DNA from 3 places in the Thermostichus sp. OS-CIW-33 genome. Region 2 is predicted to be linked to each of the others. Evidence: riboswitches for the same ligand, from Rfam matches in the RefSeq annotation. Region 2 holds a riboswitch; each other region holds the start of a gene.
What was found. A riboswitch is a leader RNA that binds a small molecule or an ion and turns the genes downstream of it on or off. The one in region 2 is predicted to bind cobalamin.
Positions count from the first base shown of each region.

Region 1 (2,258 bases), on a different contig from region 2:
GGCGGTGGAGCGGCACTCGGAACATCCTTTGGCCCAGGCGGTGGTGCAGAAAGCCGAAGCGGAAAAAATTGCCATCCCTCCTGCCCAGCATTTTCAGGCAAGGATAGGCAGTGGGGCAGAAGCCTGGGTGGAAGACCAGTGGATCCGCATCGGTCGGCTGAGCTGGCTACAGGAGATGGGGATCCCCTGGGATCCCTCTTGGTCAGAGCGGGTTCAGAATTGGGAAAGCCAGGGCAAAACGGTGATCGGCGTAGCCCAATCCCAGAGCCTGGTGGGGCTGTTGGCCATTGCCGATCCGCTCAAACCCACCTCTCCTGAGGCAGTGCAACAGCTGCAACAGATGGGTCTAGAGGTGATCCTGCTAACCGGGGATAACCCCACCACGGCCCAAGCGGTTGCTCGGCAAGCAGGCATTCAGCGGGTAATTGCCCAAGTCCGTCCGGATCAGAAGGCAGCTTACATACGCAGCCTAAGACAACCGCGACGGCGGGTGGCGATGGTGGGAGATGGCATTAACGATGCTCCGGCTCTGGCAGAAGCCGATGTGGGGATCGCCATTGGTACAGGTACGGATGTGGCGATGGCCGCCAGCGATATTACCCTCATGTCGGGAGATCTGCGCGGAGTCGCCACTGCCATTCAACTCAGCCGGGCCACCCTCAACAACATCCGCCAAAACCTCTTCTTCGCCTTTATCTACAACACGCTGGGGATCCCGATTGCCGCTGGGGCGCTCTATCCCTTTACAGGCTGGTTGCTCAACCCTATGCTGGCGGGGGCAGCCATGGCCCTGAGTTCCGTTTCGGTGGTCGCCAATGCCCTGCGCCTGCGACACTTTCAGCCCCCCAGACTAGCGGGCCGGCGTTAGGCCCTCTCCCAGGGGCAAGGGGGATTAGCGCGGCAACAGTTTTGCTGCCCTTTGAGCATGAGTCTGCCGTACCGCTCATGCCTCAGGGCTATCTTCTGGCAGACAAGGACATCCCCCCCAGGGGGCTTGGTGAACGACAAGCGGCAAGCTAACCTAAAAGGCTCAGGCAGACTGGGGAAAGCGCGGTGCAAGTCCGCCACTGTGACGCAACTGTGATGGGATCCCTCCCTCAGCCAGAACACCCACCTGCCGTTGTCCTGTACCCCTTGCGATTCACAAGGAACGGAGTTTTTTGTGTTGAATACCCTCAGTGTTTCCCCTCCGCTTGCGGTTGGGCAGCTTGCTTCTCCTTCATTGCCCCTATTGCTTATCGGCCACGGATCCCGCGACCCCCAAGGGCAGCAAGCCTTTCTGGAGCTAGCCCAGGCTTACCAAGCTCTCACCCCCCATCGACCGGTGATCCCCTGCTTTCTGGAGCTGACCCAGCCAACCATTGCCCAGGGGGTAGAGCAGTGCTTGGCCCAAGGGTGGCAGGAGATCGTGGCCCTGCCGCTGTTGCTGTTTGGGGCCCGCCACAACAAGTTCGATGTGACGATGGAACTGGATCGCCTGCAGGCCCTCTATCCCCAGTTGCGCATTCATTACGGTGGGCCGCTGGGGATCCGCATCGAGATCCTGCAACTGCTGCGAGACCGATTGGCTGCTTTGATGGCCGCCCAACCGCGGCGGATCCCAGAAGCAGAAACCGTGCTCCTGTTTGTGGGTCGCGGCTCCAGCGATCCCGAGGCCAATGCCGAAGCCTGTAAACTGGCCCGGTTGCTTTGGGAAGGATCTGGGTTTGCCGCTGTGGAAACTTGCTTTATCGGCATTACCCATCCCCGCCTGCCCGTGGGATTGGAGCGGGCCTTGTCCTGGCATCCGCGCCGGGTGATCGTGCTGCCCTACTTCCTGTTTACCGGAGTGCTGGTGAAAAAAATTGAGGCGGCAGTGGAACAACAACGACAACGACAGTCGGAAATCGACTGGCTGATGCTGCCGGAATTGGGCCTTGTGGACACGGTGCTGCACAGCCTGCAGCAACTGGAGCAGGAAGCCCTACAGGGCCAAACCCAAATGAACTGCCACCTGTGCAAGTTTCGCCTGGCCGTGAGCGCAGAGGTCAGAGCTGGGCATACCCATCACCATCCTCACGAGCATCATCACCACCATCACGGGCACGGATCCCATCACCACCCTCATTCTCACCATCACCCTCAGCACGGCCACACCCACGCAGCGGCTGGGGATCCCTGGGCCCAATTAGAGGGCTACCACCAACGGGCATGGCAGGTGCCCTAAGAGGGAAACAGAGGCTGCTGGCGGGATAAACTGAGTGCAGACAGGCAATTTT
Region 1 is NZ_JBSSCH010000009.1:38,447-40,704, forward strand. Features, by position in the region: gene ACVWZG_RS08390 (heavy metal translocating P-type ATPase) at 1-868, shown strand, start outside; cobalamin riboswitch at 997-1,132, shown strand; gene ACVWZG_RS08395 (sirohydrochlorin chelatase) at 1,163-2,206, shown strand.
Region 1: another riboswitch for cobalamin. It lies ahead of ACVWZG_RS08395 (sirohydrochlorin chelatase); the one in region 2 lies ahead of metE (5-methyltetrahydropteroyltriglutamate--homocysteine S-methyltransferase).

Region 2 (2,258 bases):
GTTTGGGGGAAGGAGCCAATGGTGGTGGTGGGCAAAGGTGGTAGCTGAACCTGCCGACTTAGGCGCTGCTCGTAGGGCAGGAATCGCTCGAAGTCCTGGAGCTTGAGGTTGGCCAAAGCCTGGCGCACTTGGGGGTTGGGGGGGCTAAACTGCGCAAAGCTCTGCCATTGCTGCTGGATTTCCGCCTGCTGGGCAGCAGTGTCTTCGCCGTTGAGGGCTCGCGCCAGGAGAGCTACTTCGGCCAGCTTCTGTTCGGCAAAGCTGAGGATATTTCTGAGGGGTTCCGGCAACTGGGCTTCCAGAGCAGCGTCGTGGGGCACAAATTGCAACGAAGCGGAAGGCTGCACCCGTAGGTTGGGAGCTACCCCCTGCAGCTCCCGCAGGCTGGCCAAGACGGTCTCAGGCTGAACCTTCCAGACATTCCGAGCGTCCACTACGCCAGCACCTAGGATCTGGTCAGCCGGAAAGCCATAGGTTCTTACCAGATCCAGGGTGTGGCCACGGGTAAAGTCAAGGCTAATGCCGGCCACCGGCAGTTGCACCACCCAGGGGTAAGTCTCCCCCAGGTCATCGAAGTAGGTGACCAAGTGGACAGGGATCCCGGCGGTTGCCAACTGGCGGTAGCTCATTTCCACAGCTTCCCGCAGGCCACTTCCCTGGCTGGTAACCAAAATGGGATCGTGAATCTGGACTTCTGGGATCCCCAGCTGTTTTAACTCCTGGAGGAGATCCCGGTACAGAGGAAGGAGCTTTTCCAAGTCCGCCCGCAGATCCCCAGATCGCTGGCTAAGGCAGAGCAAAGTCACTGGACTGAGGACAACGGGGCTGGTGCGCTCCCCTAGGATCCCTTGGGCCCGCCGAACTCTTTCCAAAAAATCCCCAAAGTTAGGACTGGGATCGGCTTCCGGCTCAATTTCGGGTACCAAGTAGTGGTAGTTGGTGTCAAACCACTTGGTCATTTCCAAAGCCGGCAGGCCCTCCCGCCCCCGCGCCATGGCAAAGTAGCGGTCTAAACCCGACAGACCTCGGAACCGAGAGGGGATCAGCCCCAGCCAGGTGGCCCAGTCCAGTACATGGTCGTAGAGAGTCTGATCCCCTACCGCAATGTGATCAATCCCAGCTTGTAGCTGAGTCTGCCAGGCTTGAGTCTCCAAATCCCAAAAGGTAGCCAGCAGAGCCTCTGACCCTAGGGCACCACTCCAAAAGCCTTCCAAAGCTTTTTTGAGCTCGCGGCGCTTGCCCATGCGGGCATACCCCAATGTCATGGTTTGTGCAGTCATGTTGTGTGCCATCCCAAATACTGAGTTTTCTAATTTTCCTGCGTTCAATTCGCCCTCAACTGGGATCCCGCCCGCCAAGGAAGAAACCGGCTGTTCCTCTCTTGCCTCTGGAACCCCAACAAAACACTGCCTTTTGCGCAAAAAAGATACTCAACGCAGCCAGCGATCGCAGTGGCTACTTGCCAGCCTACCAATTGAAGTCAGGAAGCCTGACATCTCACTCTTTCCTTCGCGTAGGCGGGCTGTAGATCTTGATAGATCTTGGTGCAACAGCACCCAAAATTTACTCTCTCCCGGCCAACTGGCTCAGAGTCTTGCTTGGGTTCTTGGACTTATTTCTACTGCTGAGGAGTACCGAAAGCTTGTGGGAGCAACGCCGGGAAAATGCTCAGGATAACGAAAGCAGAAACGAGCTAAAGCCAAGACAGTTACCATCTGTACCTCGCAGATGTTGTGAAGTTTAGAAAAACCATCGGCGGGCATTCTGACTGACACGGTTTTGGGGGACAAGATCTGGATCGGCAGCGAATGACTCTAGAGATTTGCTGCAGAACTTCTCCTAAACCGGATCACAGCTGCGGGACAGCGGCAGATTCTCACTGCTCTTTCCCCGTTTCCTCTGGCGGCTGATCCCCGTCAGAACCGATAGCTGAGCTACATCGTATCACGGAGTTCAGAGACGGGAGTAGAGTGCTTCAATCATCACCAAGCCAGCAGCCTTTGGAGCTACCAGACCTCACCTTTCACCCAGCGGTCTTGCAGGAAGTCATCGGAATCCTCTAAGCATCCTCCCCCCCTGCATTGCTCTCAAGTAGAACTTGGGGAAGTCGTAGGGCTGATGGCTCCCTCTGGTTTTGGCAAAACTACTCTGGCCAAGTTGCTGGCGGGCTACCTTACCCCCAGCCAAGGTCGGGTGAGTGTGACAGGGCAGCCTTTGCCTCGGCGAGGGTACTGTCCAGTGCAGCTTGTCTTTCAACA
Region 2 is NZ_JBSSCH010000010.1:18,352-20,609, reverse strand. Features, by position in the region: gene metE (5-methyltetrahydropteroyltriglutamate--homocysteine S-methyltransferase) at 1-1,280, opposite strand, end outside; cobalamin riboswitch at 1,738-1,942, opposite strand; partial or broken gene ACVWZG_RS09025 (ABC transporter ATP-binding protein) at 2,089-2,258, shown strand, end outside.

Region 3 (2,258 bases), on a different contig from region 2:
CTGAAATGGATCGGTAGTCTGCTCCTAGAGTAAGCTCCAGGTTTTCAGCAGCCTTCCAGGTGTATTGCAGTTGGGATCCCCACCCCGTTCGCAGGATCTCATCCCGGGATCCCTGGCTTTGTGGGGCGCTGAAGCGATAGTTGAGGTCGTCAAAAAATACCCTGGCTTGCAGGGATCCCTTCTCTTGATCCCACAGCCAACTGAGATCTAACAGCAGGTCGTTGGTGTTTTGCACTGCATCGGGGGAGGGAAACTCGGTGCTGCCAGGCACCTGAAACGCTTTGTTGAGATAAAGGGCATTTCCGGTTAGGACTTGGCCTTCTGCCAGTTGCCAGGTGAGCTTGGCTTGTAGGTTGTGGTACTCCACCGCCGAGTTTTCCCGCCTGCCGGCTTTGCCCAAACGCCTAATTTCAAAAGGAAAGTCGTTGTTGCTCTGCAGACGGCGATAGCTGACCACCCAGCCCAGATCCTGCACCTGGCCGCGGTTCTGGATCCCTTGCTCGTTGAGGCCGTAGCTGCCGATAGCCGCTTCCAGCACGGTCTCGGATCCCGGCTTTGGCTCCAGGGTTACGATGTTCATGACCCCGCCAACGGCATCGGAGCCGTATAAGGTGGAGCCCCCACCTGGAGAGATCTCAATACGCTCGACCACATCTGTAGTGATCTGAGACAGATCGAACCCGCCAAAAAAGCCCAGGTCGTTAATGGGGCGGCCATCCAAGAGCACCAAAACCTGGGCCGTTCGTCCTCCCCGCATAAACTGGGAGCTAAGGGCTCCCAACTGGGTTCCTGCCGTGCCGTCGCTGAGGATCCCGGGCAGGTAGCGCAGGGCCTCCTGAACCGTTCTTGCCCCTTGCTCTCGAATTTGCTGGCGGGTAATGACGTAAACCGGGCGGGAAGAATCCCGCAGCAAACCAGGACGGCGAAAAGGTGTGGTGACGGGTTGATTTAAAATCTCGGCGCTAACACCGGTTTCCAACACCTCTTGAGCTGAAGGTGAAGAGGCCGCCGGCTGCGCCCACGCTGGGATCCCCAAAACAAGACCCCCCAGCGCCAGGCTGAGACCTAGAATGGGATTCATTTTCTTTCTTGAAGCTCCTGATTCCGTGCGACGCGGAAGAAAGACGAGCCAGAACCGCAGGCGGGCATCCTGACTGAGGGCATAGGTCTAGCCCAAGCCCATCACAGTTGCGGCACAGCGCCGGATTTGCACCGGACTTTCCCCTTTACATGCCCTGGCTGATCCCCAGGACAACCTGTCGGTACAGCTTTCTCTGCGATTGCTCCGAAAAAGCCGTGCTAGGCATCATACATCCCCTGCTCTGGAGTTCCTATCCTGCCAGGGGGGATGTCATCCCCAGGGGTGAACGGGATCCCAACGGCAATCCCAGGGCTTCGGATGGGCCACATCCCATTTAGGCCAGATTTCTTCACTGCTTTGTAAGCAGTTGAAGGATAGCCCGCTGCTACTCCAGATCGCGAGGCCCAGGGATCCCTTAGCCTTTTAGAGAACAGAGATACGCTGAGACTTCACAAGACCCACAGCTTTTGGGAAAGCAAGATGGGGACGCTGGCCTAGCCGTCATGGGCAGGATCCGTATGAATTAGTACCCAACCGGATAGAAAAGAGGGGCTTTTTCGGTCGCGTGAGCGGCGCGGAGCGCTCTTTCTGGCAAAGCCGTTGCCTGGTGGGCTGGATCCGGCTCAACTTGGCTGGGAGAGGCAATTGGCACCTCAATCATCCGATCCGGTACCAGCGGCACCATTTCGGAGCGGTCGGCGATTTCCCGCAGAGAATTGGCAATGGATTCTTGAGTCAGCAGAAACTGTCGTTCGTTGCGCTGCATCTGCTGCCACACCTGGTAACGCTGGCTCCACCGGCTTTGGGTATGCACAGTCCAACTGTAAAGGCTCAACACTGAAACGCCGGAGAGGATAGCCATCCCTGTGGAGATTTGCTTCCACCAGGCTAGGTGTTCTGCCCAAGCAAGATGCTGGCTGCGAGGATGGGCTGATTTCAACTTCAAATCCAAAGGCTGGGTGCGGCTGGCTTGAACTGTACCGGAGAGGGGTCGGCTCAGAGCAGAAGGCTGTCTGTGGCGACGAGGGCTCTTGGGACGATCAAGACCTGCGTTCAAAGGCTGGCTAACCATAGGGCTTAACCTCACACACACCAAGGGATCCGACGGTGCAGGACTGCCGGTTCCGCTTCACCCTAGTTCCCCGCGCCCCCCAACAGCAACCCCCTTCTCCCGATT
Region 3 is NZ_JBSSCH010000002.1:242,832-245,089, reverse strand. Features, by position in the region: gene ACVWZG_RS02515 (TonB-dependent receptor plug domain-containing protein) at 1-1,081, opposite strand, end outside; cobalamin riboswitch at 1,124-1,276, opposite strand; gene ACVWZG_RS02510 (hypothetical protein) at 1,605-2,153, opposite strand.
Region 3: another riboswitch for cobalamin. It lies ahead of ACVWZG_RS02515 (TonB-dependent receptor plug domain-containing protein); the one in region 2 lies ahead of metE (5-methyltetrahydropteroyltriglutamate--homocysteine S-methyltransferase).